DNA from 4 places in the Streptomyces sp. NPDC021224 genome. Region 3 is predicted to be linked to each of the others. Evidence: riboswitches for the same ligand, from Rfam matches in the RefSeq annotation. Region 3 holds a riboswitch; each other region holds the start of a gene.

What was found. Region 3 has a riboswitch for cobalamin ahead of ACH4PY_RS29220 (prenyltransferase/squalene oxidase repeat-containing protein). Riboswitches for the same ligand answer to the same signal wherever they lie in the genome.
Region 1: it holds a riboswitch for cobalamin, as region 3 does, so the genes downstream of both, metE (5-methyltetrahydropteroyltriglutamate--homocysteine S-methyltransferase) here and ACH4PY_RS29220 (prenyltransferase/squalene oxidase repeat-containing protein) in region 3, are expected to answer to the same signal.
Region 2: it holds a riboswitch for cobalamin, as region 3 does, so the genes downstream of both, ACH4PY_RS26110 (cobalamin biosynthesis protein) here and ACH4PY_RS29220 (prenyltransferase/squalene oxidase repeat-containing protein) in region 3, are expected to answer to the same signal.
Region 4: it holds a riboswitch for cobalamin, as region 3 does, so the genes downstream of both, ACH4PY_RS18060 (ribonucleoside-diphosphate reductase subunit alpha) here and ACH4PY_RS29220 (prenyltransferase/squalene oxidase repeat-containing protein) in region 3, are expected to answer to the same signal.

The regions. Positions count from the first base shown of each region.
Region 1 covers NZ_JBIRPW010000016.1:131,840-139,466, reverse strand. The annotation lists gene ACH4PY_RS30070 (NAD-dependent epimerase/dehydratase family protein) at 1-677, shown strand, start outside; gene ACH4PY_RS30065 (MmcQ/YjbR family DNA-binding protein) at 822-1,202, shown strand; gene ACH4PY_RS30060 (alpha/beta fold hydrolase) at 1,374-2,201, shown strand; gene ACH4PY_RS30055 (NAD(P)/FAD-dependent oxidoreductase) at 2,276-3,523, shown strand; gene ACH4PY_RS30050 (hypothetical protein) at 3,534-3,947, opposite strand; cobalamin riboswitch at 4,038-4,259, shown strand; gene metE (5-methyltetrahydropteroyltriglutamate--homocysteine S-methyltransferase) at 4,428-6,743, shown strand; gene yicI (alpha-xylosidase) at 6,834-7,627, opposite strand, start outside.
Region 2 covers NZ_JBIRPW010000011.1:210,688-218,314, forward strand. The annotation lists gene cobN (cobaltochelatase subunit CobN) at 1-1,522, opposite strand, end outside; gene ACH4PY_RS26105 (cobyric acid synthase) at 1,519-3,000, opposite strand; gene ACH4PY_RS26110 (cobalamin biosynthesis protein) at 3,009-3,992, opposite strand; cobalamin riboswitch at 4,115-4,246, opposite strand; gene ACH4PY_RS26115 (hypothetical protein) at 4,388-4,600, opposite strand; gene ACH4PY_RS26120 (anion permease) at 4,622-5,839, opposite strand; gene ACH4PY_RS26125 (class II aldolase/adducin family protein) at 6,061-6,702, shown strand; gene ACH4PY_RS26130 (alpha/beta hydrolase) at 7,264-7,627, shown strand, end outside.
Region 3 covers NZ_JBIRPW010000015.1:124,894-132,520, reverse strand. The annotation lists gene ACH4PY_RS29220 (prenyltransferase/squalene oxidase repeat-containing protein) at 1-1,535, opposite strand, end outside; cobalamin riboswitch at 1,644-1,791, opposite strand; cobalamin riboswitch at 1,887-1,965, shown strand; gene ACH4PY_RS29215 (MerR family transcriptional regulator) at 2,200-2,982, opposite strand; gene ACH4PY_RS29210 (potassium transporter Kup) at 3,053-5,026, opposite strand; gene ACH4PY_RS29205 (SAV_915 family protein) at 5,278-5,613, shown strand; gene lysA (diaminopimelate decarboxylase) at 5,624-6,964, shown strand; gene ACH4PY_RS29195 (hypothetical protein) at 7,036-7,627, opposite strand, start outside.
Region 4 covers NZ_JBIRPW010000006.1:332,055-339,681, forward strand. The annotation lists partial or broken gene ACH4PY_RS18040 (HD-GYP domain-containing protein) at 71-619, shown strand; gene ACH4PY_RS18045 (tetratricopeptide repeat protein) at 968-1,981, shown strand; gene def (peptide deformylase) at 2,148-2,783, shown strand; gene ACH4PY_RS18055 (ribonucleotide-diphosphate reductase subunit beta) at 2,802-3,836, opposite strand; gene ACH4PY_RS18060 (ribonucleoside-diphosphate reductase subunit alpha) at 3,836-6,238, opposite strand; cobalamin riboswitch at 6,379-6,530, opposite strand; gene mctP (monocarboxylate uptake permease MctP) at 6,730-7,627, opposite strand, start outside.

The DNA of each region.
Region 1 (7,627 bases), on a different contig from region 3:
TGCCGGGCGCCGACGAGTCCACCCCGCTGCTGGCCCCGACCGAGCGGGACGAGGTGGACAGCGCGCTCTACGGCGAGGCGAAGTCCGCCTGTGAGCGGGCGTCGGCGGCCGCGGTGGGCGACCGGCTGCTGATCGCCCGCGCCGGGCTCATCGGCGGCCCCGGCGACCGCAGCGGCCGCTCCGGCTACTGGGTGGCGCGCGCCGCCCGCGACCCGCGGGGCGCGATGCTGGTGCCCGACACGCCGGACCGGCCGACCCAGGTGGTCGACGTGCGGGATCTCGCCGCGTGGCTGCTCGACGCCGCGCAGGCCCGTACCACCGGCACCTTCGACGCGGTCGGGCCGGTCGTCCCGTTCGGCGAGTGGCTGGAGCTGTCGCGCACCGTCGGCGGGCACACCGGGCCGGTGGCCGCCGCCGGTTCGCCGTGGCTGCTGGCGAACGGCGTGGCCGAGTACATGGGGCCCGAGTCGCTGCCGATGTGGGTGGCCGAGCCGGGCTGGGAGGGGTGGTCGGCCCGCACCGGGGCCGCGGCGCGGGCCGCCGGGCTGCACCACCGTCCGCGCGCGCACCTGCTCGCCGACACGCTGGACTGGGAGCGCGCGGAGGGGCTCGACCGGCCGCGCCGCGCGGGCCTGAGCGCGGAGCGCGAGCGCGAGCTGCTGGCGGCGCTGGGCTGAGGGCGCGGGAGGGGGCGGGGCCGCGGGCGGGAACCGGCGGCCGCAGGCCCCCGGCACCGGCGGCGACCACTGTACGGGCACGCGGAGCTACCCTCCGCGCACCCGGCGCGGCCGGTGTCGGTGCCGCACGGCACACTGGCCCCCATGACACCGGACGCGCTCAAAGCCTTCTGCCTGGGACTGAACGGGGCCGCGGAGACCTTCCCCTTCACCCTGGAGACCTCGGTCTTCAAGGTCGGCGACAAGATCTTCGCGATCACCGCCCTCGACACCGAGCCGCTGAGCGTGAGTCTGAAGTGCGATCCGGAGGTGGCGCTGCAACTGCGCGCGGCCCACGCGGAGATCACCGGCGGCTGGCATCTGAACAAGCGTCACTGGAACACGGTGCGCCTGGACGGGGCGCTGCCCGACGGCCTGGTCCGCGAGATGATCGAGGACTCCTACGACCTGATCGTGTCCAAGCTCCCCCGCTCCCAGCAGCTGCGGCTGGACTGGCCCGGGGTGCGCGGGCCCGGCGGGCGCTGAAGGGGTGCCCGCCGGACCCTGTCCACCGCTCGCGTTGCGGGAGCGGCGGACAGGCGGAGCATGGGAAGGGCGGCGACCGGCGGCGAGGAGGGGCGGGGCGCGCCCGGCCCGCGAGGCGCCCGTGACGCACGCGGCGCGCGGGGGTACGTGAGCAAGCGAGAGGACGTCTTCATGCCCTACGTGACGACACGTGACGGGGTCGAGATCTTCTACAAGGACTGGGGCAAGGGCCGGCCCGTCGTCTTCATCCACGGCTGGCCGCTGAGCGGCGACGCGTGGCAGGACCAGCTCAAGGCGGTGGCCGACGCGGGCTTCCGCGGCATCGCCCACGACCGGCGCGGCCACGGGCGCTCCACCCCGGTGTTCGACGGCTACGACTTCGACACCTTCGCGGACGACCTGGACGACCTGATCACCTCCCTGGACCTGCGCGACGTCACGCTCGTGGCACACTCCATGGGCGGTGGCGAGCTGGCCCGCTACATCGGGCGGCACGGCACCGGGCGGGTCCGCTCCGCGGTCCTGCTCTCGGCCATCCCGCCGCTGATGCTCCAGGGGCCCGACAACCCCGAGGGCGTGCCGCAGAAGGTCTTCGACGAGATCAAGGCCGGCATCATCGAGGAGCGCTCGCAGTTCTGGAAGGACACCTCGGAGGGGTTCTTCAGCGCGAACCGCGAGGGCAACAAGGTCACCCAGGGCAACCGCGACGCCTTCTGGCTGATGGCGATGGACGAGACGATCGAGGGCGGTGTGGCCTGCGTCGACGCCTTCGCGTCGACCGACTTCCACGCGGACCTCGCGAAGTTCGACGTCCCGACGCTCGTCGTGCACGGCGACGACGACCAGGTCGTGCCCTTCGCGGCGACCGGCGCCAAGACGGCGAAGCTCGTCAAGGACGCCGAGCTGAAGGTCTACGAGGGCGGCTCGCACGGCATCGCCCTGGTGCCCGGCGACAAGGAGCGCTTCAACAAGGACCTGCTGGAGTTCCTGGCGAAGTGACCCCTCCCGTCCCCCGGCGCCGCGGTCCGCCCGCGCCGCCGGGGGACGGCCCGGTCCGGCGGACGGAGAGCGCGGTGACGGCGAAGGCAGCGGTGGACGTGGTGGTGGTCGGCGCCGGGCTCGCGGGGCTGGCGTGCGCGCAGGACCTGGTGGCCGCGGGGCTGCGGGTGCGGGTGCTGGAGGCGTCGGACGGCGTCGGCGGCCGGATGCGCACCGACGTGCGGGACGGCTTCCGCCTCGACCGCGGCTTCCAGGTGGTCAACCCGTCCTACCCGCAGCTGCGCCGTCGGCTGCGGGTGGGCGAGCTGGACCCGCGGCCGTTCGGCCCCGGCTTCCTGGTGCACACCCCGCGCGGCACGCTGCGCTTCGCCGATCCGACCCGCGCCCCGCGGCAGGCCGCCGACCTGCTGCCGGGCCGGCTCGGCTCGCTGCGGGACGTGTCCGCGCTGGTGATGCTGTGCGCGCGCGATCTGCTCACCCCGCCGCGGATGCTCCGGCGGGCGCCGGACCGTACGACCAGGACCGCGCTCGCCGACGCCGCGATCGGCGAGGAGATGGTGGAACGTCTGCTGCGGCCGTTCCTGTCGGGCGTGTTCCTGGAGGACGACCTTGAGACCTCCAGCCGCTACTTCCACCTGGTGTGGCGCTCGATGATGCGCGGGAGGCTGTGCCTGCCCGCGCGCGGCGTCGCCGCCGTGCCCGAGCAGCTCGCCGCGGACCTGCCCGACGGCACGGTGGAGCTGGGCGTCCCGGTGGAGCGGCTGACCGGTACGGGGGTGCTGACCGCCTACGGCAGCGAGCAGTCGGCCCGCACGGTGGTCGTCGCGACCGGGCCGGGGGCCGCGGCGGAGCTGCTGCCGGGACTCGCCGTGCCGCCGGTGCGCGCGGTCACCACGTACTACCACGCCGTCCCGCGGCCGCCGCTGGCCGAACCCACGCTGGTCGTGGACAGTGCGCGGCGGGTGCTCAACACGGTGGTGATCAGCGAGGTCGCGCCGTCGTACGCGCCGCGCGGGCGGGCGCTGGTGGCCACCTCGGTGCTGGGCGCGGACGCCCCCGAGGAGCGGGAGGCGCGGGTGCGCGGCGTGCTTGCCGAGCTGTACGGGACGGACACCGGCGGCTGGGAGCCGGTGGCCGTCTACCCGGTGCCGGAGGCGCTGCCGGCGATGCCGCCGCCCTGGCCGCTCTCCCGGAGCACGCGCCACTCCCCCGGTGTGCACGTCTGCGGCGACCACCGCGCCACCGGCTCCGTGCAGGGCGCCCTCGCCTCCGGTGCCCGTGCCGCCCGCGAGATCCTCGCCGACCGCGCGGCCGGTGGGTAGCGGCGTCCGGTCACCGGCGCCGACGGCCGTACCGGGTGTGGTGCCGCTCGTGGAAGGCGCGGGTGAGCAGGGCGTGGATGTGGTGGCCCAGTTCGTCGGGCCCGGTCAGCGGGTGCGGAAAGGGCAGCCGGGCGGTGATCCGTACCTGGGCGCGGACCCGGTCGCGTACCGGAACGGGCGCGAGGTCCGTCCACTCCAGCACCGCGGGGATGCCGACCGCCGGGCCGCGGGAGGCCTCGGCGGCGGCGCCGCTGTCCACGGGGACGGTCAGCAGCAGGGTCCCGCCGTCGAGGTCGGCGTCCACCCCGGTCAGGAAGTCCTCGTGCGCGCCGTTGGCCGTGACGGCGGCGGAGCCCGCGGCCGTCAGGATGCTGCGTACGCGCTCCGCGGCGGAGGGCTCGCACCGGTCGGCGGTCCTGGTCACACGTCCTCCTCGTTATTTAGGTAAGCCTAACCTTAATATGACATCGCTCCGGGTTGTGGACAACGGCAGCCGGAAGTTGTCCGGCGTTCTAGGCTGGGAGGTGCAACTGGTTCGCCCTGCCCGCCAGGCAGGCGCGTCGCAAGAGGGAACCCGGTGGGAATCCGGGACTGCCCCGCAGCGGTGAGTGGGAACGACCGCCGTCATACGCACTGGGTCCGGGCCGCGGACCTGGGAAGCGACGGCCAGTAGGACAACTGCCTCCCGGCAGAGTGCCCGCGAGTCCGAAGACCTGCCCGTTGCCCGTACGCGACCGATCGCGTACGGACATCCCGGTGACCTCGAGGGCGGGTCGGCGACAGACAAACGGCGGGCGGACGTACCCCTTTCGGGGGGAACTCCGGGACCGCCCGGCTGCGCCACCCTTCACGCCCCCGTCCCGTCGCCGGGATCTCAGGGATCCATCTCGTGAAGGAGATCTCCGTGACAACCAAGCCCGCAGCCGCGGCAGCACGGGCCACCGTGTACGGCTACCCCCGCCAGGGTGCCGACCGGGAACTGAAGAAGGCCGTCGAGGGCTACTGGAAGGGCCGCGTCAGCGCCGAGACGCTCGGCGGTACCGCGGCGGAACTGCGCCGGGCGAACTGGCGGCAGCTGTCCGAGGCCGGCGTCGACGAGGTGCCCACCGGCGACTTCTCGCTCTACGACCACGTCCTCGACACCAGCGTCATGGTCGGCGCGATCCCCGCGCGGCACCGCTCCGCGGTCGACGCCGACCCGCTCGACGGCTACTTCGCCATGGCCCGCGGCACGCAGGACGTCGCGCCGCTGGAGATGACGAAGTGGTTCGACACGAACTACCACTACCTGGTGCCCGAACTCGGGCCCGACACCGTCTTCACCGCCGACCCGGCCAAGCAGCTCGCCGAGTTCGGCGAGGCGCTGGCCCTGGGCCTGACCCCGCGGCCGGTGCTCGTCGGCCCCGTCACCTACCTGCTGCTGGCCAAGCCGGCGCCCGGCGCGCCCGCGGACTTCGAGCCGCTGAGCCTGCTGGACCGGCTGCTGCCCGTCTACGCCACCGTGCTCGCCGACCTGCGCGCGGCGGGCGCCGCATGGGTCCAGCTCGACGAGCCCGCCCTCGTCCAGGACCGGGACGCCGCCGAACTGGACGCCGCCGCCCGCGCCTACCGCGCGCTGGGCTCCCTCACCGACCGCCCCCAGCTGCTGGTCGCCTCCTACTTCGACCGGCTCGGCGACGCCCTGCCGGTGCTGGCCGAGGCCCCCGTCGAGGGCCTGGCCCTGGACTTCACCGGCCCGGCAGCCACCAACCTGGACGGCCTCGCGGCCGTCGGCGGCCTGCCCGGCAAGCGCCTGGTCGCGGGCGTCGTGGACGGCCGCAACATCTGGACCTGCGACCTGCGCAAGGCGCTCGCCACCCTCGGCACCCTGCTGGGCCTGGCCGACCGGGTCGACGTGGCCGCGTCCTGCTCGCTGCTGCACGTGCCGCTCGACGCCGCCGCCGAGGCCGACCTCGACCCGCGGGTGCTGCCCTGGCTCGCCTTCGCCCGGCAGAAGACCGCCGAGATCGCCACCCTCGCCGCGGGCCTGTCGCACGGCACGGACGCCGTCGCCGCCGAACTGGCCGCCAACCGCGCCGCGCTCGACTCGCGCGCGCGGTCCCCGCTCACCCGCGACCCGGCCGTCCGGGCGCGGGCCGCGGCCGTCACCGAGGCCGACACCCGGCGGACCCAGCCGTACGACGAGCGCACCGCCGCCCAGCGGGCCCGGCTGCGGCTGCCGCTGCTGCCCACCACGACCATCGGCTCCTTCCCGCAGACCGGCGACCTGCGCGCCGCCCGCGCCGACCTGCGCGGCAAGCGGATCGACACCGCCGGGTACGAGGAGCGGATGCGCGACGCGGTCCGCGAGGTCATCACCTTCCAGGAGAAGACCGGCCTGGACGTCCTGGTGCACGGCGAGCCCGAGCGCAACGACATGGTGCAGTACTTCGCCGAGCAGCTCACCGGCTACCTGGCCACCCGGCACGGCTGGGTCCAGTCCTACGGCACCCGCTACGTGCGGCCGCCGATCCTCGCCGGTGACATCTCCCGCCCCGAGCCCATGACCGTCCGCTGGACGTCCTACGCCCAGTCGCTCACCGACCGGCCGGTCAAGGGCATGCTCACCGGCCCCGTCACGATGCTCGCCTGGTCCTTCGTGCGCGACGACCAGCCGCTCGCCGACACCGCCCGGCAGGTGGCCCTGGCCCTGCGCGACGAGGTCGCCGACCTGGAGGCCGCGGGCACCGCCGTCATCCAGGTGGACGAGCCCGCGCTGCGCGAGACGCTGCCGCTGCGGTCCGCCGACCGCCCGGCGTACCTGGCCTGGGCCACCGAGGCCTTCCGGCTCACCACCGCCGGGGTGCGCGCGGACACCCAGGTCCACACGCACATGTGCTACGCGGAGTTCGGGGACATCGTCCAGGCCATCGACGACCTCGACGCGGACGTCATCAGCCTGGAGGCGGCCCGCTCCCACATGCAGGTGGCCCGGGAGCTGGCCGCGCACGGGTACCCGCGCGAGGCCGGACCGGGTGTCTACGACATCCACTCGCCGCGCGTCCCCGGCGCCGACGAGGCCGCCCGGCTGCTGCGCACCGGGCTCAGGGCCATCCCCGCCGAGCGCCTGTGGGTCAACCCGGACTGCGGTCTGAAGACCCGCGGCTGGCCCGAGACCCGCGCGTCGCTGGAGAACCTGGTGGCCGCCGCCCGCACGGTCCGCGCCGAGCTGGACGGCTGACCCCGGCCCCGCGGTGCCCGGCCCGTGCGGCCCGGGCACCGCGGGGTGCACGTCGAAGCGCTTCACCGGGCGGTGCCCGGCGCGGGTCCCTCAGCCGAGCGGCGCCGCCAGCCGCGCCGTCCCGGCCGCGCACCGGTGCAGCGTGCCGAGCGCGTGCGGCTCGCCGTGCCCGGGGGTCGAGGCGCCGGCCAGCAGCACGTTCCAGGGCAGGGCGCTGCCGGTCTCCACGACGATCCCGTCCCCGTCGCGGGTGACGGTGAAGGCGACCGGGGCCGAGCCGTCGGGCGCGGGCACCCGCGTCACGGTGGTGGCGCCGTCCGCCGGGGCGTATACCCGCAGCGTCACCCCGTCCGCCCAGTCGGACACCGGCCCGTCCGAGGAGGCCCCGAAGGGGATCACCGCGCCGGGCCGGGCGAGCAGCGGCAGGGTGTCGACCGGGTGGGTCTCGCGCCGCCAGCCAGGACCCTCGATCCGCTCGCCGGTCAGCACGCTGGTCCAACTGCCCGCGGGGACGTAGTACTCCACCGTGCCGTCCGCGCTGAAGACCGGGGCGACCAGCAGGTCGTCGCCCAGCATGTACTGCCGGTCCAGGGTGGCGCAGGCCGGGTCGGCGGGGAATTCCAGCACCATCGCCCGCATCACCGGGGTGCCCGCGTCCCGGGCCTGCCCGGCGGCGCGGTAGAGGTACGGCATGAGCTGGTGCTTGAGGCGGGTGAACGCGGCGGTGACCGGCACGGCCTGCTCGCCGTACTCCCACGGCACCCGGTAGGACCGGCTCCCGTGCAGCCGGCTGTGCGAGGACAGCAGGCCGAACTGCACCCAGCGGGCGAACAGTTCGGGGGTCGGGGTGCCCTCGAAGCCGCCGATGTCGTGGCTCCAGAAGC
Region 2 (7,627 bases), on a different contig from region 3:
GCACGATCGCGTCGGCGCCGAGGGTGTGGTCGAGCCAGCGGTACGCGGCCAGGTAGTGGTGCGACGGCGGCATGTCGGGGTCGTGGTAGATCGCGATCGGGTTCTCCCCGAAGCCGCGCGGCGGCTGGATGAGCACCACCACGTTGCCGAAGCGCAGCGACGCCAGCACGATGTCGTCGCCGTCCACGTAGAGCGAGCCCGGCGGTTCGCCCCAGTGCTCCAGCATCGACGCGCGCAGGCCCTCGTCCAGCCGGGCGAACCAGCCGCGGTAGTCGGCGAGCGGCACCCGGGCCGGGGCGGCGGCGAGCTGCTCCTCGGTCAGCCACTCCACGTCGTGCCCGCCGGCGGCGATCAGCCGGTGGATCAACTCGTCCCCGTCCTCGGGGTGTTCACCGGTGTCGTAACCGGCCGCCCGCAGTTCCCCGAGCAGCCGCACGGCGGAGGCGGGGGTGTCCAGGCCCACCGCGTTGCCGACCCGGGAGTGCTTGGTCGGGTAGGCGGTGAAGACCAGCGCGATCTTCTTGTCCGCGTTCGGTACGTGCCGCAGGGCCGCGTACCGGACGGCGATGCCCGCGACCCGCGCGGCCCGCTCCGGATCGGCGACGTACACCGGCACGTCGCCCTCGCCGCTCTCCTTGAACGAGAACGGCACGGTGATCAGCCGCCCGTCGAACTCCGGGATCGCCACCTGCATCGCCGCGTCCATCGGCGACAGCGCCGCGTCCGACTCCTGCCACGCCTTGCGCGAGGAGGTCAGGCACAGGCCCTGGAGCACGGGCACGTCGAGCCCGGCGAGCGCGCCGATGTCCCACGCCTCGTCGTCACCGCCCGCCGACGCGTCCGCCGCGACCGTGCCGCCGGACGCCAGCACCGTCGCCACGATCGCGTCCGCCCGGCCCAGCAGCGCGAAGAGCTCCGGATCCGCGCCGCGCAGCGAACCGCAGTACACCGGAAGGGCGTTGGCGCCGCGCGCCTCCACCGCCGCGCACAGGGTGTCCACGAAGGCGGTGTTGCCGGACAGTTCGTGCGCCCGGTAGAAGAGCACCGCCACCGTGGGGCGCGCCGGGTCGTGCCCGCCGTCCTCGCCGTGCACCCCGAACTGCGGCATGGCACGCGGCGGTTCAAAACCCTCGCCGCTCATCAGCACCGTGTCGGACAGGAAGCGCGCCAGCTCCGCCAGGTTCGCCGGGCCGCCCTCCACGAGGTAGCGCAGCGCCTCCGCGACGACGCCCGCGGGCACCGTCGAGAGCGCCATCAGCTCCGCGTCCGGCACGTTCTCGCCGCCCAGCAGCACCGACGGCACCCCGGACGCGGCGACGACCGCGAGCCCCTCCTCCCACGCCCGGCGCCCGCCCAGCAGCCGCACCACGACGAGGTCGGCGCCCGCGAGCAGCCCGGGAAGACCGGTGTCCGGATCCACCCGGGAGGGGTTGGCGATGCGGTAGTCGGCCGCCCCGCCGGTGGCGGCGCGGGCCGCGAGCAGGTCGGTGTCGGCGGTGGACAGCAGCAGAACGGTCGTCATGGTGCCCCCGGTGGGACGAAGGGGAGGCCGGCCGGAGCGCCGCCCTCGATGAGCCGCAGCAGCGCGGTGGTGTCCAGGTGCTCGGCGACCAGGTCGGCGAGCCGGTCGAGCTGCGCCTCGCGCAGCGCCGCGAAGTCGGTGTCCGGCGCGGGCACGAAGGAGCGGCCCGCGACGTGCGCGACCTCGCGCAGGAAGGCCCGGCGGAAGCCGTCGGATTCGAGCGAGCCGTGCCAGTGCGTGCCCCACACCGCGCCCACCCGCAGCCCGTCGAGGAACGGCTCGCCCCCGGCGCCGAGTTCGGCCACCCCGTGGTGGATCTCGTAGCCCTCGACGGGCTCGCCGTACGCCGAACCGGCGGGCCGGGCCAGCGTCTTGGCGGCGGCGAAGCGGATCCGGGCGGGCAGCAGTCCGAGGCCGCGGACCGTACCGGCCTTCGACTCGACGTCGTCCTCGATGCGTTCGGCGAGGATCTGGAAGCCGCCGCAGATGCCCAGCACCGGGCGGCCCGCCGCCGCGCGGCGCTCCACCGCCGCCGCCAGGCCCCGCCCGCGCAGCCACTCCAGCGCCCGCACGGTGCCGCGGGTGCCCGGCAGCACCACCAGGTCGGCGGCGGCCACCTCCGTGGGCCGGTCGGTGAAGCGCACCTCCACACCGGGCTCGGCGGCGAGCGCGTCCAGGTCCGTGAAGTTCGACATCAGCGGCAGCGGCACGACCGCGACCCGCAGCGTTTCGTGCCCGTACGGCTCGCCCGCCGCGTGCTCGCGGACGTGCAGGCCGTCCTCCTCGTCGATGTCCAGGCCGCGCGCGTACGGCAGCACGCCCAGCGTCGGGCGGCCGGTCAGCCCGCGCAGCATCTCCAGGCCCGGCTCCAGCAGCGTCACGTCGCCCCGGAACTTGTTCACCACGTAGCCCGCGACGAGCGCCTGCTCCTCGGGCGGCAGCAGCGCGGTCGTGCCGAAGAACGCGGCGAAGACGCCGCCTCGGTCGATGTCGCCCACCAGCAGCGCGGGCAGCCCCGCGCGGCGCGCCAGGCCCAGGTTGACGATGTCGGTACGCCGCAGGTTGATCTCCGCGGGGCTCCCGGCGCCCTCGCAGATCACCGCGTCGTACGAACGCCCCAGCTGCGCCAGGCAGTCGGCGACGACGTCCACCAGCCCGCCCTGGAAACCGCCGGCACCGTGGTAGCCGCGGGCCGACATCTCGCCCACCGGCTTCCCCAGCAGCACCACCTGGCTGCTGCGGTCGCCACCCGGCTTGAGCAGCACCGGGTTCATCAGCGCGGACGGCTCCACGCGCGCCGCCTGCGCCTGCACGGCCTGCGCCCGCCCGATCTCCGCGCCGTCCCGCGTGACGAAGGAGTTGAGCGACATGTTCTGCCCCTTGAACGGGGCGACCCGCAGGCCCTGCCGCACCAGGAAGCGGCATATCCCCGCGGTGACCACGCTCTTGCCCGCGTCGGACGCGGTCCCGGCGACCATGAGACCCCTCACGACGCCTCCCCCCGGCGGCGACGGCCGGACGGCGGGCCGCCGCCGTCGCCGTCTCCGGTCAGCAGCGACGGCAGCACGCTCACCGCGACGGCCAGCGCCGACACCCGGCGGGACAGGGCGATCGCCCGTTCGATGTCCGCCACCGCCGGGGGCGGGAACTCGGCACCCAGCACCGCGCGGTGCTCGGTGCGGCCCGCGTACGAGAGGGTGCCGCCCAGCCGGACACGGAGGGCACCGGCGAAGGCGGCCTCCACCGGGCCCGCGTTGGGGCTCGGGTGGGCGGCGGCGTCACGCCGCCAGGTGCGCCGGGCGTCGCGCGGGTGCGGGCCCGCGAGGACGGCGAGCGCCGCGGTGAGGCGGGCGCCGGGCCATCCCACCACGTCGTCGAGCCGGGCCGAGGCCCAGCCGAACCGGAGGTGGCGCGGGGAGCGGTGGCCCACCATCGCGTCCAGCGTGTTGGCGGCGCGGAATCCGGCGAGCCCGGCGGGACCTGCGGCCGCGCCCCACACCAGGGCGCCGACGACCGCGTCCGAGGTGTTCTCGGCGACGGACTCGACGACCGCGCGGGCGATCCCGGCGGCGTCCAGGTGCTGCGGGTCGCGCCCGCACAGGTGCGGCAGCCGGGCCCGTGCCGCGTCGAGGTCCCCGGCTTCCAGCGCGGCGCCGATCGCGCGCGCCTCGCGCGCCAGCGAGGTGCCGCCGAGGACGGCCCAGGTGCAGGCCGCGGCCAGCGCGGTGGAGGCCGCGGGGGAGCGGCGGGCGGCACGCGCGGCGAGCCCGGCGGCGGAGGCGGCGGCCCCGGCGCACAGCGCCGTGTACAGGGCGCCGGTGAGTCGGTCGTCGCGCCACAGCCGGCGCTCCAGCGCTCCCGCCGCGCGCCCGAAGGCCGCGACCGGGTGGCCGCGGCGCGGGTCGCCCGCGACGAGATCGCCGAGGAAGCCGAGTGCGGCGCCGTACGCGTAGGTGCGGTCGGCACGCATGGCTCAGACCGCCGTCACACCTCGCGGGGCGGTGGCGGTGGGAGGGGGTGGGGGAGTGGCGCCGGGCATGGCTGTTGTCCTCACTCAGGGTCCGCGCCCTGGTTCGACGTGACCGGCGGTGAGAGTCTCCTGGCTCCCGGATCTACGCACTCCCGGGTCTTCCAGCCGGTGAACCGGCCGTGACGTACGGGTTCGGGAGTGCACTCCCCGGTGACAGTGGCGGGACCGCGCCGGATTCGCACCGGACTTCCTCTCCTGCCGCCGTTATGGCATCCGGCAGTCCACCACGCCCGCAACGACCGCGTCAACCTGCCCCTGACCTGCGGCGACGGAGTGTGGTGAGGTCCACACCCCGTCGCGGAAGAGAGCCGGACGGCGCCGGCGGGCAGGGGGCGCTACTTGGCGACGATGAGCCAGATGCCCCACGCGACCGCCGCCGCGCACGCGGCGAAGCACACGTACGCGCCGCCGCGCGCGGCCACGCCGCCGGGCCCGGCCGCGGGCCGGGACAGGCCGACCACGCCGAGGGTGAAGACGCCGACCAGGCCGACGGTGGACAGCAGGGTGACGACCAGGACAGTGCCGAGGGCGTGCCAGTCGATGCTCATGAGGGCTCCTTCGGACCGGGGTCAGACCGTCGCGGTGGGGGCGGGTGCCGGGCTGCCGGCCGGCGGCGGGATCACGGCGGCGATGGCCGCGGTGACCGCGCCCTGCGGCTCGGCGGCACCGGCGGTGTCACCGCCGACCTCGTCGTTGACGTTGGCGTGCGTGACGGGCCTGCGGCGCGCCGCCGTACGGATCGCGGCGCACACCGCGAGTCCGAGCACGGCGACCGCGGCCACACCCCAGTTGCCCTGGTCGGCCAGCAGCGCGGCGCCCGCGCCGACCAGCCCGGCCGCGGGGAGCGTCAGCGCCCACGCGGCGACCATCCGCCCCGCGGTGCTCCAGCGCACCACCGCGCCGCTGCGGCCCAGCCCCGCGCCCATGACCGAGCCGGAGCACACCTGCGTGGTGGACAGCGCGAAGCCCAGGTGCGAGGAGGCCAGGATGGTGGCGGCGGCGCCGGTCTGCGCCGCGAAGCCCTGCTGCGGCTGGATGTCGGTGAGGCCCTTGCCCATCGTGCGGATGATCCGCCAGCCGCCGATGTACGTGCCCAGCGCGATGGCCGCGCCCGCCGAGACGATGACCCACAGCGGCGGGTCGGAGTGCGGGGCGACGACACCGCCGGTGATGAGCGCGAGAGTGATCACGCCCATCGTCTTCTGCGCGTCGTTGGTGCCGTGCGCGAGCGAGACGAGCCCGGCCGAGGCGATCTGCCCGGCGCGGTAGCCCTTCGCCGTCGCCCGCGGGTCGGCCTTGCGGTCCAGCCGGTAGCTCAGCCGCGTCGCGGCGAAGGCGGCGAGGCCCGCCACGAAGGGGGCGGCGAGCGCCGGTATCAGGACCTTCATGACCACGGCGTCGCCGTGCACGCCGTGCCGTCCGACCGCGACCAGCGTCGCGCCGATCAGTCCGCCGAACAGCGCGTGCGAGGAGCTGGAGGGCAGCCCGGCCAGCCAGGTCAGCATGTTCCAGACGATCGCGCCGACCAGCGCCGCGAAGATCATCTGCGGTCTGACGCCGGCGGACTCGTCGATGATGCCGCCGGAGATGGTCTTGGCGACCTCGACGGACAGGAAGGCCCCGACGAGGTTCAGCGCGGCGGACATGGCCACCGCCGTCTTGGGCTTGAGGGCGCCGGTCGAGATGGTCGTGGCCATCGCGTTCGCGGTGTCGTGGAAACCGTTCGTGAAATCGAACGCGAGAGCGGTGGCGATGACGATTCCGATCAGGAGCGTCATGTGTTCCATGGACCCAGGCAATCGTTCGATCGGACAGTGGCGAGCCGACCGTACGGACCGTTCATGAACGGGAGGTGAACTGGTAGGGGACTCGTGGTGCCAACATGACAGGACGATGAATGGAATGCCAAGGGTGATCGTCCTCACGGTATACAAAGCGTGCTACAACTGTGCGGGCGCGGGGCCGGTGACAATGTCCGTGCCGGGCCTCGGCAACGGAAGGGATCACCGTGCGGGACGCTGTCGCTGAAGCATGGGAAGAGGTCGTCGCCACGGCCCGCCGCAGCGTCGCCGACGGGCTCGTCGTCGGCACCTCCGGCAACGTCTCCGTACGCGTCGGAGAACGCGTCGTCGTGACGCCCACGGGCGTGCCGTACGACCGGCTGCGCCCCGCCGACGCGGTCGCCGTCGAACTCGACGGGCGCCAGGTGCGCGGCGACCTGCGCCCCACCAGCGAGCTGCCGCTCCACCTCGCCGTCTACCGCGCCACGGACGCGGCCGCGATCGTCCACACCCACGCGCCGCACGCCACCGCGGTGACCCTTCTCACGGACGAGCTGCCGCCCGTCCACTACATGGCCGCGGCGCTCGGCGGGCCCGTACGCGTCGCGCCCTACGCGCTCTACGGCACGGACGAGCTGGCCGCCGGGGCGGTCGCCGCGCTGCGGGGCCGCACCGCGTGCCTGCTGGCCAACCACGGCACCCTCGTGCACGCCGCGTCCCTCTCCCGCGCCTACGAGCACACCGCCCAGCTCGAATGGATGAGCCGCGTCTGGCTCCTCGCCTCCTCCGCGGGCCACCCGCGCACCCTGTCCCCGGACGACCTCACCGCGGCGTCCGCCGCCCTCGCCGCCTACGGCCAGCCGCACTGAGCTGCCCCTCGCGGCGGGTGCCCCGACCTTCTCCCGTTGGTGGGCTGAGCACGCAGTTCCCCGCGCCCCATCTCGCCCCGGGCTGCCCCGGGGGGTGCTTCTCGCGATCGTCCGCGCGTGGAGCCTGGCCGCGCAGTTCCCCGCGCCCCTGAAAACGCCCACCCTGCGCAGCGAGGGCAACCCCCAGGGGCGCGTGGGAGCACCTCCCGGGCGGAGCCTGGGGGAGAACGAAGCGCTCAGCCCCCGCCGGGGGAATGGCGACCCGCGACCGGAAGTGGCACTCACTTAGGGGCGCGTGGGAGCACCTCCCGGGCGGAGCCTGGGGGAGAACGGAGCGGCCGGCCCCCGCCGGGGGAATGGCGACCCGCGACCGGAAGTGGCACTCACCCAGGGGCGCGTGGGGGCACCTCCCGGGCGGAGCCTGGGGGAGAACGGAGCGGCCGGCCCCCGCCGGGGCGATGGCGACCGGCCACCGCTAGTGGCAGCTCAAGGGCGAGGCCGGGTCACCCGGGGAGGGCTCTCGGATGGCCGGGTGCGTGGGCCCGCGCGACACTGGACGGGATGCGACTGAGAACCGCCGTGGCGACAGCCACGACCGTGCTGGGTGCCGGCACCGCCGCCCTCGTGGTGGCCGGCCGGTACGGCTCCCGTTTCGCCCTGCGGCCGCCCGCCGAGGGCCCCGCCCCGGAGGGCGCGGTCACCGTGCACGCGGTCACGGAGGACCGCGTCACCCTCACCCGCACGGCCTCCTCCGCGCGCCGCGGCGTGTACGGCCTCACCGCGGACAACGGCCTGCACGCCATCGCGGGCGACGTCGTGGACGGCACCGCCTACGCGGTGACCCGCAAACTGCTCGCCGTCCCGCACGGCTCCCTCGACCAGGGCACGGCCGTCCGCCTCACCCCACAGGTGCACAGCGGCAACC
Region 3 (7,627 bases):
GTGCTCGCCGAGGGGGTCGGCCACGTGGTGGTGGGCGTGGCCGTGGTGAGGTGGTGGGTCAGCGTCGCCAGGTCGCTGCCGGTCACGGCGAGGGTGGCGGCGGTGGACGGGTAGAGGTCCGGGTCGGTGCCGGAGGGGTCGCCGGTGAAGCCGCCGGCGTCGGTCTGCCGGGCCGCCAGCCAGCCGCGCGCGGTGGCGGCCTCGTCGGTGCGGCCGAGCAGGCCCAGCGCCTGGGCGGCGGCGGCGGTGGTCGAGGTGTCACCGGCGGGGGCGCCGTCGGCGGCGGGGTAACCGCCGTCCGCGGACTGCGTCGTGACCAGGTACGCCGAGGCGGCGGCGACGGCGTCCGCGGTGCCGGTCAGGCCCTTGAGGGCGAGGACTGCCTCGGCGGTGGTGGCGGGGTCGGAGTCGCAGCGGCCGCCCGGCGCCGGCATCGAGCCGGAGAAACCGCCGTCCGCGCACTGCATGCCGGTGAGCCGGTCCACGGCCGCGGCGGGCGGGGTGACGCCGCCGCGCGACAGCGCGAGCAGCGCGAGGGCCTGGGTGTCGGGAGAGGTGGCGCCGTAGAAGTCGCCGGGGGCGGTGCAGTTGCCGAGGCTTCCCGCGACGGCCGTGCACACGTGGTCGGTGAGGTCGGCGAGCAGGTCGCGGCCCCCGACGTGGGTCGGGTCGCCGCCCAGGACCTCGGTGAGCAGCGCGAGGTCGGCGACGGCGGTCGAGCGCGGCACGGTGTCGCCGGCGTCGGGCAGCAGGTAGGCGTCGGCGTGCGCGGCCAGGTAGGCGTCGATCGCCCGCAGCGCGCCGTCCTGTCCCCCGGTCGCGGCGAGCGCGAGCCCGATCCGGACGGAGGCGGCGTAATCGACGGTGCCCGAGCCGTCGGCGACGTGGTCGCCGTCGGTGAGCCGGCCCACGAGCCAGGCGGCGGCGGCCGGCACGTCGGCGGAGGTCGTGGGCGGCGGACCGCCCGGGGAGGTGGTCGCCGGGCCGCCCGGCGCGCGTACCGAGGCCGGGGTGAAGGAGGGTCCGCCGGTGCCGGTCGCGCCGAAGACCCAGGCCTCGACCTCGCCGTCCGCCGGGTGGTCCTCGGACACCCCGAGCGGGCTGTACACCCAGGTGTCCTGGCCCGCGGGGGCGATCCAGAAGGACCAGTAGGCGTTCGCGGGGGGCGTGACCGCGCACGTCTCGTCGGCGGGCGTGGGGTGGGGGGTGCCGCCGTCGTAGCCGTCGTTGCCGATCCGGCAGATGGAGTCGGGGCCGTCGTGCGCCGTACCGGCCGTGCTGAACCCACCGTTGTGCAGCAGGTTCATGCCCGTGGTGGGGTGTGCGTCGCACCCGCGCAGCACCGGGCCGTCCCAGTGCCCGTAGTCGACCGCGACGATCGCGCCGGTCGTCGGCGTGCAGTCGCCGATCGGGTCGGCCTGCGCGGTGCCCGCGAACGGGACGAGGCCGGCGGCGCCGAACAGCGCCACCGCGGCGGTGGACAGGACGGCGGCACGCGGCAGTCCACTGCCGCGTCGCCGGAGGTTGTGAAGCACGGGTGGCCCCCCAGGTCGGCCCGGCGAGGACGGCGGACCGCGGAAGGCGCGGGCGACGGCACACTCGCGCGCGCCGGCCCGGTCGTCCGTGCCGCAGTCCTCGACGGCGTTCTGACGTTCGTCCAGCGCAGGTGTTCCGGCTCGCCCTCCGGGGGAGGGCCTACGGTTGCGGGTCAGCGCCGGACTCGGACCGGCTTCCCCTGGCTGCTGAATCGGAAATGCGTTTCATGGCATCACGCGAGGTGCTGTGACGTCAACGTCGCGCACCGTTGCCTTCACCACGTGCCCGGCGCCCGGACGCCCTCTTCTGCCGGGCGGCGCCGTCGGCCTGTCCTCCGCGAGTCGCCGCGCAGGGGGAACCCGGTCGGAACCCGGGGCTGACGCGCAACGGTAGGGGTGGGCCGCAGGGTCCGCCCGAGCCCGATCACCCGCCCGGCGACGCTGTACCTGCGGAAGCCCGACCACGCGACCGGGCGGCGACCGCCTCTGCTCCGGGCGGCCGTGACGGGCCCTCGGGCCGGGACGTGCGGCGCCCCCACCCCCAGGAGCACTTCGCATGAGCATGCGCACTCTCGCGCACCGGTCCCGTACCGCCCTCGTCGCCCTCCCGCTCGCCGCGGGCACGATGCTGCTCGCCACCGCGGCCCCGGCCGGTGCCGCTCCCTCAGACGGCGGGGGCGAAGATCTCCGCGAGCAGACCGGCGCCCTCGGCGGGGGCGCGGACCTCCAGATGCGCCCGGGGTCCGTCCAGGTGCAGGCGGAAGTCGAAGAAGGGGCAGCACCGCTGTTCCGCCGCTGCCAGACGGGTGAGCGCGGCGGCCCGTCCGGCGGGGACGGTCAGCCGCAGGCCGCCCGGCAGCGGGGCGCGGGCGGCCCCGGCGAGCAGGCGGCGCCACCGGGTGACGCGCGCGGCCATGCCTCCGCCGGACAGCGAGCACGCGACCGCGGCGGTCCGCCGGTCCCCGGCGTGCTCCCGCGCGCCCGCGGCCCCGGCGCGCGGCGACAGCCGCACGGCGACCGGCGCGGGCGGCTTGCGGCGGGCGGGTGCGGGGAAACCGCACCGCGGGTCGCAGCCGCCGTCCCGGTCCGGCAGCGCGTCCAGGTGCCCGATCGCCGCCCGCAGGGCCGCGTCGAGGTCGCGCAGCCCGGCCGCGGCGCTTTCGGCCGCGGCCAGCCGGGCGGCGATCCGCGGCCGCAGGTCCGCCTTCACCTCCCGGCAGCGGCCGCCCGCCCGCACCGCAAGCAGTTCGGCAATCTCCCCCAGCGGCAGGCCCAGTTGCTTGGCGGCGCCGATGAACGCCAGCCGCTCCAGCGCGTCCTGGCGGTAGAGCCGGTAGCCGGCGCCGGTGCGCTCGGCGGGCAGCAGGCCCTGGCGCTCGTAGAACCGCAGTGTGGTGGCGGGGACGCCGGAGCGCCGCGCCAGCTGGGAGATCCGCATCGCGTCCATGCCGCGACGGTAGGCCTTCCACCCGGCTCGAAGGTCAAGTCCGCGGCCGGGCGGACGCGGTGAGGGCCGGTCAGACCTCGATGTTGGCGCCCATGATCACCGTGCGGTCGCGGGGCAGGCCGAAATGCCCGGCGGCGTCGGCGGTGATGTAGGAGGTGGCGATGAACAGCCGTTTGCGCCACGGGCTCATGGTGGGCGCCTTGCCGCGGTGCAGCTCGATCGTGGAGAGGAAGTAGGAGGCGCCGTCGAGGTCGAGCGGCCCTTCGGTCCTGGCCGGATCGAGCACCGCGAGCGCGCCGGGCACGTCGGGCCGCTCCATGTAGCCGTACCGGGCGGTGACATGGATGATGCCGTCGTCGGTGTAGCCGAGGTCGTCGATGAGCACCCGCTCGTCGGGGGTGACCCGGGGCACGGGCTCGGTCTCGATGCACAGGATCACCACCTGCGCGTGCCGCACGTGGTTGTGCTCGACGTTGGCGCGCATGGCCAGCGGGGTGGTCCGCGGGTCCCGGTTGAGGAAGACCGCGGTGCCGGGGACCTGGCGCACCGGTGAGCGCGGGTCGCGCAGGTCGTCGACGAACTCCCGCAGCGGGCCCTCGCGCCGGGCCCGGTCGGCGGTGACGATCTCGCGGCCGCGCTGCCAGGTGGTCATGACGGTGAACGCGGTGACGCCGATCAGCAGGGGCAGCCACGCGCCGTGGACGAGCTTGGTCAGGTTCGCCGCCACGAACAGCAGGTCGACGGCGAGCAGGAGGCCCGCGCCCGCGGACAGCAGCCACACGGGGGTGTGCCACCTGGCGCGGGCCACGTAGAAGAACAGCAGCGTGGTGATGGTGATCGTGCCGGTCACCGCCATGCCGAAGGCGAAGGCCAGGGCGGTCGCGCTGCGGAAGGCGAGGACGAGGGTGAGGACCGAGGCCATCAGCAGCCAGTTGATCCACGGCACGTAGATCTGGCCGATGGCCGACTCGGAGGTGTGGGCGATCCGCAGCCGCGGCAGGTAGCCGAGCCGGGCGGCCTGCGAGGCGACCGAGTACGCGCCGGTGATGACCGCCTGGGAGGCGATCACGGTGGCCGCCGTGGCGAGGAACACCATCGGCAGCCGCCCCCAGTGCGGCACGAGCAGGAAGAACGGGCTGCTGATGTTGTGCGGGTCGGCGAGGATGAGGGCGCCCTGGCCGAAGTAGCTCAGCACGCACGCCGGGAAGACCAGGAAGACCCAGGCCCGGGTGATCGGGCGGCGGCCGAAGTGGCCCATGTCCGCGTAGAGCGCCTCGGCTCCGGTGACGGCGAGCACGACGGCGGCCAGCGAGAAGAAGGCCGTGCCGAAGTGGCCGAACAGGAAGCCCAGCGCGTAGCCGGGCGACAGCGCGCGCAGGATGCCCGGGTGGTCGGCGATGCCGGAGATCCCGCAGGCCGCGATGACCGTGAACCACACCACCATCACCGGCCCGAACACGCGGCCCACCGCCGCCGTTCCCCGGCGCTGGACCAGGAAGAGCGCCACGATGATCGCCACCGTGATCGGCACGACCGCACTGTGCAGGGACGGCTGGACGACCTTGAGCCCCTCGACGGCCGACAGCACCGAGATCGCCGGGGTGATCATGCTGTCGCCGAAGAACAGGGACGCGCCGAAGATCCCGAGCCCGGTCAGCACGGCGGCCACCCGCCGCCCCGGTAGCGCCCTCCACCGCTGCAACAGGGTGATCAGCGCCATGATGCCGCCCTCGCCGTCGTTGTCGGCGTGCATCGCCAGGAGCACATAGGTGACCGAGACGATGACCGTGACGGACCAGAACACCAGGGACACCACCCCGTAGACGTTCTGGGCCGACACCGGGACGGGATGCGGGTCGGCCGGGTCGAACAGGGTCTGGAGGGTGTAGAGCGGGCTCGTCCCGAGGTCGCCGAAGACCACGCCGAGCGCCCCGACCACCAGCGCCGGCCGGGCCGCCGCGCGCGCGGCGGATTCCGGGCCCCGGACGCCGGGCCCGGGGGGCGGGCCGTCGCCGGGCGTCCCTCCCGCTGGACGATCGGCCATGGTGGTCCTCCTCCGTACGGGCTTCGCGATCCGGGTCACTGCACCAAAGCGGACGATATACCGCGTCCCGGGCGTTCCCCGGGCGCCGCGACACCGCGGCCGGGGGCGGCCGTCAGGGGTGCGTCAAGTCCGGGCCCGCGGCGTCAAGCGCACGTCAGGAGGGGCGACGCCGCCCGCCGGGGCGGGGATAGCGTCGTGGAGTGCCGCGGGTCCTGAACGCCCGCGGCCACCGACACCACGAGGAGTCCGCCATGCAGGCACCCAGCACACCGGAGGCAGCAGAGCCCCTCGAACGGGGCCCGGCCGGGCACGCGCTGTTCGTCCCCGTCCGGCCGGGATCCCTGGGCTGTACCACCCGCTTCTTCCGCGACGCCCTCGGCGGGCGCGTCGCGGTCGCGTTCACCAGCGAGCGGTCCCTGGTCCGGACGCTCGGTCCCGACCAGCGCTGGGCGCGCCTGTCGGCACCGGCCCTGCGCGCGCTGGCCGGTCCGCTCGGCATCACCGAACTGCGCATCGACCCGCGGCTGTCGGCGCCGGCCCCGGGGCCGTCCGTCCCGAAGGCCTCTCATCACCTGCTCGTCGGCTAGGAGGCGACCTGTGTCCGTATCCCTGACCACGAGCCTTGTGCCCACCGCCGGGCCGGACGACCTCTCGGTGTGGCCGGCGTCGGCCGCGCGCACCCCCGAGGGTGACCTGGCGGTCGCGGGGGTCCCGCTGGGCGAGGCCGCCGACCGCTTCGGCACCCCGCTCTACGTGCTGGACGAGGGCGAGTTCCGCGGCCGCTGCCGTACGTACACCGCCGCCTTCCCGGAGGCCGACGTCGTCTACGCGGCCAAGGCGTTCCTGTGCCGGGCCGTCGCGACGTGGGTGCGCACCGAGGGGCTGGGGCTGGACGTCTGCTCGGCCGGTGAGCTGGAGCTGGCGGTCGCCACCGGCTTCCCGCCGGACCGCATCGTGATGCACGGCAACGCGAAGACACCGGAGGACCTGCGCGCGGCCGTCCGGCTCGGCGTCGGGCGGATCGTGATCGACACCCCCACCGAGATCGCCCGGCTGGCCACGCTCGTCGCCCCGCACGACCGGCAGAAGGTCCTGCTGCGGGTGGTGCCCGGCGTGGTCGCCGGCGGGCACAAGGCGCTGCGCACCGGCACCGACGACCAGAAGTTCGGCGTGTCCGTCGCCGACGGCTCCGCGCAGCACACGGTCGAGCGGATCCTCGGGCAGCCCCGCCTGGAGCTGGTCGGCCTGCACTGCCACATCGGCTCCCAGGTGACGGAGATCAGGCCGTACCTGGCGGCGCTGCGGCGGCTGATCGGCCTGCTGGCGCGCATCCGCGACCAGCACGGTGTCGTCCTGCCGCAGCTCGACCTCGGCGGCGGCCACGCCGTGGCCCACCGGCCCGGCGACAGGGCCCTCGACATCACCGCGCTGGCCGCGCGCACCAGGGCCGAACTCGCCGACGGCTGCCGCCGCAGCGGCCTGCCCGTCCCCCGGGTGACCGTCGAGCCGGGCCGGGCGGTCGTCGGCCCCGCCGCGGTCGCCGTCTACCGTGTGCTGGCCGTCAAGCACACCGGTGGCCGGATCCTGGTCGCCGTGGACGGCGGCATGGGCGACAACCCGCGGCCCGCGCTGTACGGGGTCCGGTACGCGCCCGCGCTCGTCGGCCGGGCCTCGGCCGCCGGCCCCGCGCAGGTCACGGTCGTGGGCAGGTACTGCGAGGCGGGCGACGTGCTCGCCGAGGACGTGCCGCTGCCCGCGGACGTACGCCCCGGTGACCTGCTGGCGGTGCCGGTCGCCGGGGCGTACCAGCTGTCCATGGCCTCCAGCTACACCATGGTCGGCCGCCCCCCGGTGGTCGCGGTCGCCGACGGCCGGGCCCGGCTGCTGGTGCGCCGGGAGTCGGCGGCCGACCTGCGCGCCCGCGACGTCGGCATCTGACGGCTTCCCCGCGTGGCGCCCGCGGCCGGACCGCTTCCCCGGCACGGGAGGACGGTCCGGCCGCGGGCGCGTCAGCGGAACTCGGCGAGCCGCGGCCGCAGCCCCAGGACGGTCAGCACGGCGGCGGCGGACAGGGCGGCGCCTGCTCCCGGCAGACGGGTGGTCAGCGCCGCGCGGCCGTCGGACACCGCCGCGCCGTAGGCGTCCGCGTTGATGCCGATCAGGGCGCGCAGGGCCGTGTCGTACTGCTCGAAGTGGTAGTTGGACGCCCCTTTGTCGTAGCCGATGCAGAATTCCACGGCCTGCTGGAGCCGTCCCTGCCGCACGAGCGAGCGGAACGTCCGGTCGTCCTTCTCGTAGACGGCGTACGCCCGTACCGTGGCCTCGGCCGCCGCGCGCTCCCCGGGGAAGGTGATGTTGCGGAACTCGTCGCCGTAGGCACCGGTGAAGCGCAGGTCGGTGTGACGGGCGCGGTAGGCGGCCAGGGCGTCGGCGAGCCGGGCGTCGTAGGTGCCGAGGGTTGCCGCGGGCAGGGTGAGCAGGAGCTGCGAGGTGTCCTGGAAGGCCTGCTCGTACGTCCCGCGCCGGTCCGGGTCCAGGAGGTAGCGGCTCTCGTCGGCGTTGGCGTCGTACGTCATCGCGCGGGCGCGGGACAGGGCGACG
Region 4 (7,627 bases), on a different contig from region 3:
GTACCCCGGTGAAGAGGGGTGCGACGTGGCCGAGCGGCAGGCAGAAAGCTTTCTGCCTCGTGCTGCGGCCCTGGTCGCCGCGATGCAGCTCAAGGACCCCTACACCCGCGGGCACGGCGACCGCGTCGGCCAGGCCAGCGCCCTGATCGCCGCCGAACTGCGCCTCGCCGAGGACCTCGTGGCCGACCTGCGGCTCGCCGGCACCCTGCACGACATCGGCAAGCTCGCCGTGCCCGGCCGCCTGCTGCGCAAGCCCGGCCCGCTCACGCCCGCCGAGCAGGACGTCGTACGGCGGCATCCGCGGCACGGCTACGCGCTGGTCAGCGGCAACCAGGTGCCCGCGGTCGCGCGGGTCGCGGTGCTGCACCACCACGAGTGCTTCGACGGCGGCGGCTACCCGCACGGCCTCGCCGGGCACCGCATTCCCTGGCCGGCCCGCATCGTGTCGGTGGCCGACGCGCTCGACGCCATGACCTCCCACCGCAGTTACCGCCCGGCGCGCCCGGTGAGTGCCGCGCTCGCGGAGCTGAGCCGGTGCGCGGGCAGCCAGTTCGACCCGTCGGTGGTCGCCGCGCTCTCCCGGGCCCTGGCGCGTCACCCCTGGCCACCGCCCGTGACCCGCACGGTGTACGGGCGGCCCGCCTACCGCTCGTAGGCCTTTCGGGTGACGGCGACTCGCCCGGGTGCTGGTGGAGCGGCCCGCCTCGGCATGGTTGGATGCCCACGGGTATGGCAAGGAGGCAGGGAGAGCCCGCTGCCGGACGGCGGCGGGAGGCACACGGACGTCGGGCTGAGAGCGCGGCCGAAATGTGCGAGGTTGGTGTGTGGAGCCGCTTGTCCGACGACGTACGGGCGGTACGCGATGGGGCCGCACCCCGCGGTGCGCGCCCTCCGGGGGACGACGTGATCGTGGTGCGGAAGGCGACGTCCTGGCAGTGATCGGCTGAGCGGGCAGGCGGTAACGACGTTGAAGATCTTCGGCAGAGTGCGGCACCGGCCGTCGCCCACCTGGCGGCAGGCCACCGACCAGGCGTTCTCACTGATCGACGACGGACGCTACGAGGACGCGGGCGCGCTGCTGACCCGGGCGGCCGACCTGGAGCCCTGGCTCTCCGAGTCCTGGTACAACCTCGCACTGCTGCACAAGTTCCGGCACGACTGGGCACAGGCCCGGACCGCCGGGCTGCGCGCGGTCGCCCTGCTGGACAAGCCGGTCGGCGCGCCCGACTGGTGGAACCTCGGCATCGCCGCGACCGCCCTCCAGGACTGGCCCCTCGCCCGCCGCGCCTGGCAGGCGTACGGCCTGCGGATGCCGGCCGGCACCGCCGCCCGCAGCGGCGAGGAGTCGGCGCGGCTGCCGCTGGGCAGTGCCACGGTGCGGCTGTCGCCGGAGGGTGAGGCGGAGGTCGTGTGGGGCCGCCGGCTCGATCCGTGCCGGGTGGAGGTGCTGTCGATCCCGCTGCCGTCGTCCGGACGGCGCTGGGGCGAGGTCGTGCTGCACGAGGGTGTCGCGCACGGTGAGCGGGCCACCGCGGGTGGTTCCGGCTCCGGATCCGGCGGGGCGGTCTACCCGGTGTTCGACGAGATCGAGCTGTGGGCGCCGTCCCCCGTCCCGACGTGGCTGGTGCTGCTCGAAGCGGAGGCCCCGGCGGACCGGGACGCCCTGGAACGGCTCGCCGCGGAGGCCGGCTACGCCGCCGAGGACTGGTCGTCGTCGGTACGGCTGCTGTGCCGGACGTGCTCCGAGAGCCGCATGCCCACGGACGACGGCTCCGCGCGCCGCGACCCGCACGACCACGGGGAGCCCGGCCACCCCGGGCATCTCAGCCACCTCAGCGACTCGGGGGGCGGGTCGCACTGGTCGCAGGAACGCGAGTGCGGGATCGCCGCTCCGGCCGGGCTGGTCCAGGGCCTGCTCGACAGCTGGGTCGCGGACTCGCCCGCCACCCGCGCGTGGCGCGACCTGGAAGAGGTCTGCTGACCCCTGCGGGGTCCGCCGGTGTACCCCGCCGGGTGCCGCTCTCCGCCGGTGGCGCGGGCGGCGCCGTACGAGGCGGGGCGGCCGGGGGCGTACCCGGCCGGGCCCGCGGTCCACTCCCGTACTCTGGACGGGTTAGTGAACCGGCCTGGAAGGCGATAGCAGAACGATGGCGCAGACCGCTGACACCGCCCCTCCGGAGGAGGGGGAGACGTTCGTCGACGACGTGACCGACGGCGCCGCCCGTGAGGAAGCCCACCGGGTGCGCGGCACCGTGCGGCCGATCACGGTGGTCGGCAACCCCGTGCTGCACCGGGAGTGCCGTGACGTCACCGACTTCGGCGCGGAGCTGTCCGCCCTCGTCGACGACATGTTCGCCAGCCAGCGCGCGGCCGAGGGCGTGGGCCTGGCCGCGAACCAGATCGGTGTGGACCTGAAGGTCTTCGTCTACGACTGCCCGGACGACAACGACGTCCGGCACGTGGGCGCCGTGTGCAACCCCGTGCTGGAGGACCTGCCCGCGGACAAGCGGCACCTGGACGACTCCAACGAGGGCTGCCTGTCGGTGCCGGGCGCGTACATGGAGACGCCGCGCCCGGACTACGCGGTGGTCCGCGGGCAGGACCTGGAGGGCAATCCGATCGTCGTGCGGGGCACCGGCTTCTTCGCGCGGTGCCTCCAGCACGAGACCGACCACCTCTACGGGCGGCTCTACATCGACCGGCTCTCCAAGCGCGACCGCAAGGACGTCATGCGCCAGATGGCGGAGGCGACCCCGAAGTTCGCGACGGTGCCGAACGACTGAGGCCGCCCCCGGGACGTCCTAGAACTCCTCGTCGAGCGCGACCGAGCCCTCCACCGCCACCTGGTAGGCGGAGGGCCGGCGCTCGAAGAAGTTGGTCAGCTCCTGCACGCCCTGCAGCTCCATGAAGGAGAAGGGGTTGCGGGAGCCGTACAGCGGCGGGAAGCCGAGGCGGGCGAGCCGCTGGTCGGCGACGCACTCCAGGTACTCGCGCATGGAGTCGGTGTTCATGCCCGGCAGCCCGTCGCCGCACAGGTCACGGGCGAACTGCAGCTCGGCCTCGACGGCCTCCCGCAGCATGTCCGTGATCTCCTGCTGCATCCGCTCGTCGAAGAGCGACGGGTCCTCCTTGCGCACCGTGTCGACGACGTCGAAGGCGAAGCTCATGTGCATCGTCTCGTCGCGGAAGACCCAGTTGGTGCCGGTCGCCAGGCCGTGCAGCAGCCCGCGCGAGCGGAACCAGTAGACGTACGCGAAGGCGCCGTAGAAGAACAGGCCCTCGATGCAGGCCGCGAAGCAGATCAGGTTGAGCAGGAAGTTGCGGCGGTCCTCGTGGGTCTCCAGGCTGTCGATCTTCTCGGCGCCCTGACCGTCGAAGTTCGCCATCCAGCGGAAGCAGAACTGCGCCTTCTCGCGGATCGACGGGATCTCCTCGACCGCGTCGAAGGCCGCGGCCCGGTCGGCCGGATCGGGCAGGTAGGTGTCCAGCAGCGTCAGGTAGAACTGGACGTGCACGGCCTCCTCGAAGAGCTGGCGGGACAGGTAGAGCCGCGCCTCGGGGGAGTTGATGTGCTTGTAGAGCGTCAGCACCAGGTTGTTGGAGACGATCGAGTCGCCCGTGGCGAAGAACGCCACCAGCCGGCCGATGAGGTGCTGCTCGCCCGGGGTGAGCTTGGCGAGGTCGGCGACGTCGGAGTGCAGATCGACCTCCTCCACCGTCCAGGTGTTCTTGATCGCGTCGCGGTAGCGCTCGTAGAAGTCCGGGTAGCGCATGGGCCGCAGGGTGAGTTCGAAGCCCGGGTCGAGCAGGTTCTTCGTGGGGGTGGTGCTGGTCATTACTGGCAGGCCTCGCAGGACTCGGGGTTTTCCAGGGAGCACGCGACGGCGTCGGCGGCCGCGGCGGCGGATGCGGGAGCGGGTACGGGGACGGAGGCGGGGGCGGAGCCCTGCGCGGCGCGGGCGATCCGGGTCGCCGGGCGCGAGCGCAGGTAGTACGTGGTCTTCAGGCCCTGCTTCCAGGCGTAGGCGTACATCGAGGAGAGCTTGCCGATGGTGGGCGTCTCCATGAACAGGTTCAGCGACTGGCTCTGGTCCAGGTACGGGGTGCGGGCCGCGGCCATGTCGATGAGGGCGCGCTGCGGCAGCTCCCACGCGGTGCGGTACAGCTCGCGCACCTCGGCCGGGATCCAGCTGAAGCCCTGGACGCTGCCGGAGGAGTCGCGCAGCGCCTCGCGGGTCTGCTCGTCCCACACGCCGAGCCGCTTGAGGTCGGCCACCAGGTAGGAGTTGACCTGGAGGAACTCGCCGGACAGCGTCTCGCGCTTGAAGAGGTTGGAGACCTGCGGCTCGATGCACTCGTAGGAGCCGGCGATCGAGGCGATGGTCGCGGTCGGGGCGATGGCCAGCAGCAGCGCGTTGCGCATGCCGTGCGCCGCGACGCGCTCGCGCAGCGCCGCCCAGCGCTCGGGCCACACGGTGGCGGTGTCGTAGTGGTCCGGGTGCAGCACGCCCGCGGCGGCCCGGGTCTCGGCCCAGGCGGGCAGCGGGCCGTGCCGCTCGGCGAGGTCGCAGGACGCCTCGTAGGCGGCCAGCATGACGCGCTCGGCGATCTTCGTGGACAGCGCGCGGGCCTCGGGGGAGGCGAAGGGCAGCCGCAGCTTGAAGAAGACGTCCTGGAGCCCCATCACGCCCAGGCCCACCGGCCGCCAGCGGGAGTTGGAGCGGCCCGCCTGCTCGGTCGGGTAGTAGTTGATGTCGACGACCCGGTCCAGGAACGTCACCGCGGTGTGCACGGTCTCGTCCAGCCGCGTCCAGTCGATGTCCCCGTCGGCGGTGACGAACGAGCTGAGGTTGACCGAGCCGAGGTTGCACACCGCCGTCTCGGAGTCGTCGGTGACCTCCAGGATCTCCGTGCACAGGTTGGACGAGTGCACGGTACGGCCGGGCAGCGCGGTCTGGTTGGCGGTGCGGTTGGCGGCGTCCTTGAACGTCATCCAGCCGTTGCCGGTCTGCGCGAGGGTGCGCATCATGCGGCCGTACAGCTCCCGGGCCGGGATGGTGCGCTGGGCGAGCCCGGCGGCCTCGGCGGCGCGGTAGGCGGCGTCGAAGTCGTCGCCCCACAGGTCGACGAGCTGCGGCACGTCGGCGGGCGAGAACAGCGACCAGGAGGCGTCCGCCTCGACCCGGCGCATGAACTCGTCCGGCACCCAGTGCGCCAGGTTCAGGTTGTGCGTACGCCGGGCGTCCTCACCGGTGTTGTCGCGCAGCTCCAGGAACTCCTCGACGTCCGCGTGCCAGGTCTCCAGGTAGACGGCGGCGGCGCCCTTGCGGCGACCGCCCTGGTTCACCGCCGCGACCGAGGCGTCCAGCGTCTTCAGGAACGGCACGATGCCGTTGGAGTGCCCGTTGGTGCCGCGGATGAGCGAACCGCGGGCGCGGATCCGGGAGAAGGGCAGGCCGATGCCGCCCGCGTGCTTGGAGAGCCGCGCCACCTGGTGGTAGCGGTCGTAGATCGAGTCCAGCTCGTCCAGCGGCGAGTCCAGCAGGTAGCACGACGACATCTGCGGGTGCCGCGTACCGGAGTTGAAGAGGGTGGGGGAGCTGGGCAGGTAGTCCAGCGCGCTCATCAGCCGGTAGAGCGCGGCCACCTCGTCCAGCGCCGGGGCGCTCTCGTCCTCGGCCAGCCCCGCGGCCACCCGCAGCATGAAGTGCTGCGGGGTCTCGATGACCTTGCGGGTCAGCGGGTGGCGCAGCAGGTAGCGGGTGTAAAGGGTGCGCAGGCCGAAGTAGCCGAAGCGGTCGTCGGCGCCCTCGGCGAGCGCGCGCTCGACCAGGGCGTCCAGCCGGGCCGCGTGCCGGGTGACGAAGTCGGCGGTGCGGTCGGCGACCAGGCCCTCGCGGTGCCCCACCGCGATCGAGGCCGTGAAGGACACCGCGCCCTGCGACGCGGCCTCCTCGGCGATCGTCACGGTCAGCAGCCGCGCCGCGAGCCGCGAGTACGCCGGGTCCTCCGAGATCAGCCCGGCCGCCGCCTCGGTGGCCAGCACCCGCAGCTCCGCCGTGTCCGCGGCCGCGCTGCGCCCCCGCAGCGCCGCACCGGCGACCCTGCCGGGGTCGGTGTCGGGAAGGTCGGTACACAGCTTCACGAGGGTACGCAGCAGGTCGCCGTTGTCGGGCGCACCGGTGGTGGTACCGGGGGTACCGGCGGGGGCTGCGGGGGCTTCTGGCGCGATGGTCACGGTGATGCGGTCTCCCTCGTGAGCGGCGGCGGCCACGCGGGGAGGGACGGAGGGGGCCGCGACCGCCCTGCGGGCATGCCGAGCCGCGTCCGCTGAGCCCACTCCACGAGGCCCGGACACAGCGGCGCCGCGGTCGGCCGACCGGGACGCCGTCTGCCGGCAGGCGATCGGGCTCCGCCGCCGTGCGCTTTTCTGCGCGTAAGCGCATGGGGGCACGGCAGCTCACCGTTGCGGGGCAGCGCCGGATTCGCACCGGCTTCCCCTGCGGGCAGCGGAGTTGAGCATACATCTAGTGCTGCCGCACTTGGACGGGGCTACATGTTGTGTCGCCGGGTACTCCGTGTGCGCCTGGGGCACGGGGAACTGCGCGAGCGACCTGCCACCGGCCGGTGGTCCGGCACGGACCGGGCTGCCCCTTCGGGCCGGTGACGACCCGCGCCCCCGGTGGGGGCTTGTCGCGCAGTTCCCCGCGCCCCTGAGGGGCGCGGGCCCTACGCCGGTTCGGGGAGGCCCGGGGAGACGGCCGGGTCGGGCGGCGTGGTGGGGCTGGGGATCTCCGGGGCGGACTGGGCGGTGTAGTCCGCCGGGGAGGTCTCGTCGGCGCCCGCAGGCGCCTTGAGGGCCCGCAGGACGACCGTCAGGACGATCGCGACGGCCGCGTTGAGCACGAACGCGGTCAGGCCGATGTAACCCTTCTCACCGATCCACGGGATCATGTCCGCGTTCCCGCCGAAGTGCGACTGCGACGGGCTGGACTGCTCGTAGGCCTTCCACGTGCCGTAGAACATGCCCGCCGCCCAGCCGGCGAGCAGGGCCCAGCGGTGGAACCAGCGGGTGAACAGGCCGCCCACGATGGCCGGAACGGTCTGCAGTATCCAGATGCCGCCCAGCAGCTGGAAGTTGATGGCGACGGTTTTGTCCATGGTGAGGACGAAGACCAGCGCGCCGACCTTGACCACGAGTGAGACGGCCTTGGAGACCGCGGTCTCCTGCGCGGGGGTGGCGTCCGGCTTGATGAGGTCCTTGTAGATGTTGCGGGTGAACAGGTTCGCCGCGGCGATGGACATGATGGCCGCGGGGACGAGCGCGCCGATGCCGATCGCGGCGAAGGCGACGCCCGCGAACCACGACGGGAAGATGTTCTCGAACAGCTGCGGGATGGCCAGCTGGTTGTTGTACTTCGGGTTGCCCGCGCCGACGCCGTCCGCGATGGCCATGAAGCCGAGCAGCGCCAGCAGGCCGAGCATGAGGGAGTACAGCGGCAGGATCGTGGTGTTGCGGCGGATGGTGTCGCGGCTCTTGCCGGACAGCACGGCGGTGATCGAGTGCGGGTAGAGGAAGAGGGCCATCGCCGAGCCCATCGCGAGCGTGGCGTACGCCCACTGGGCC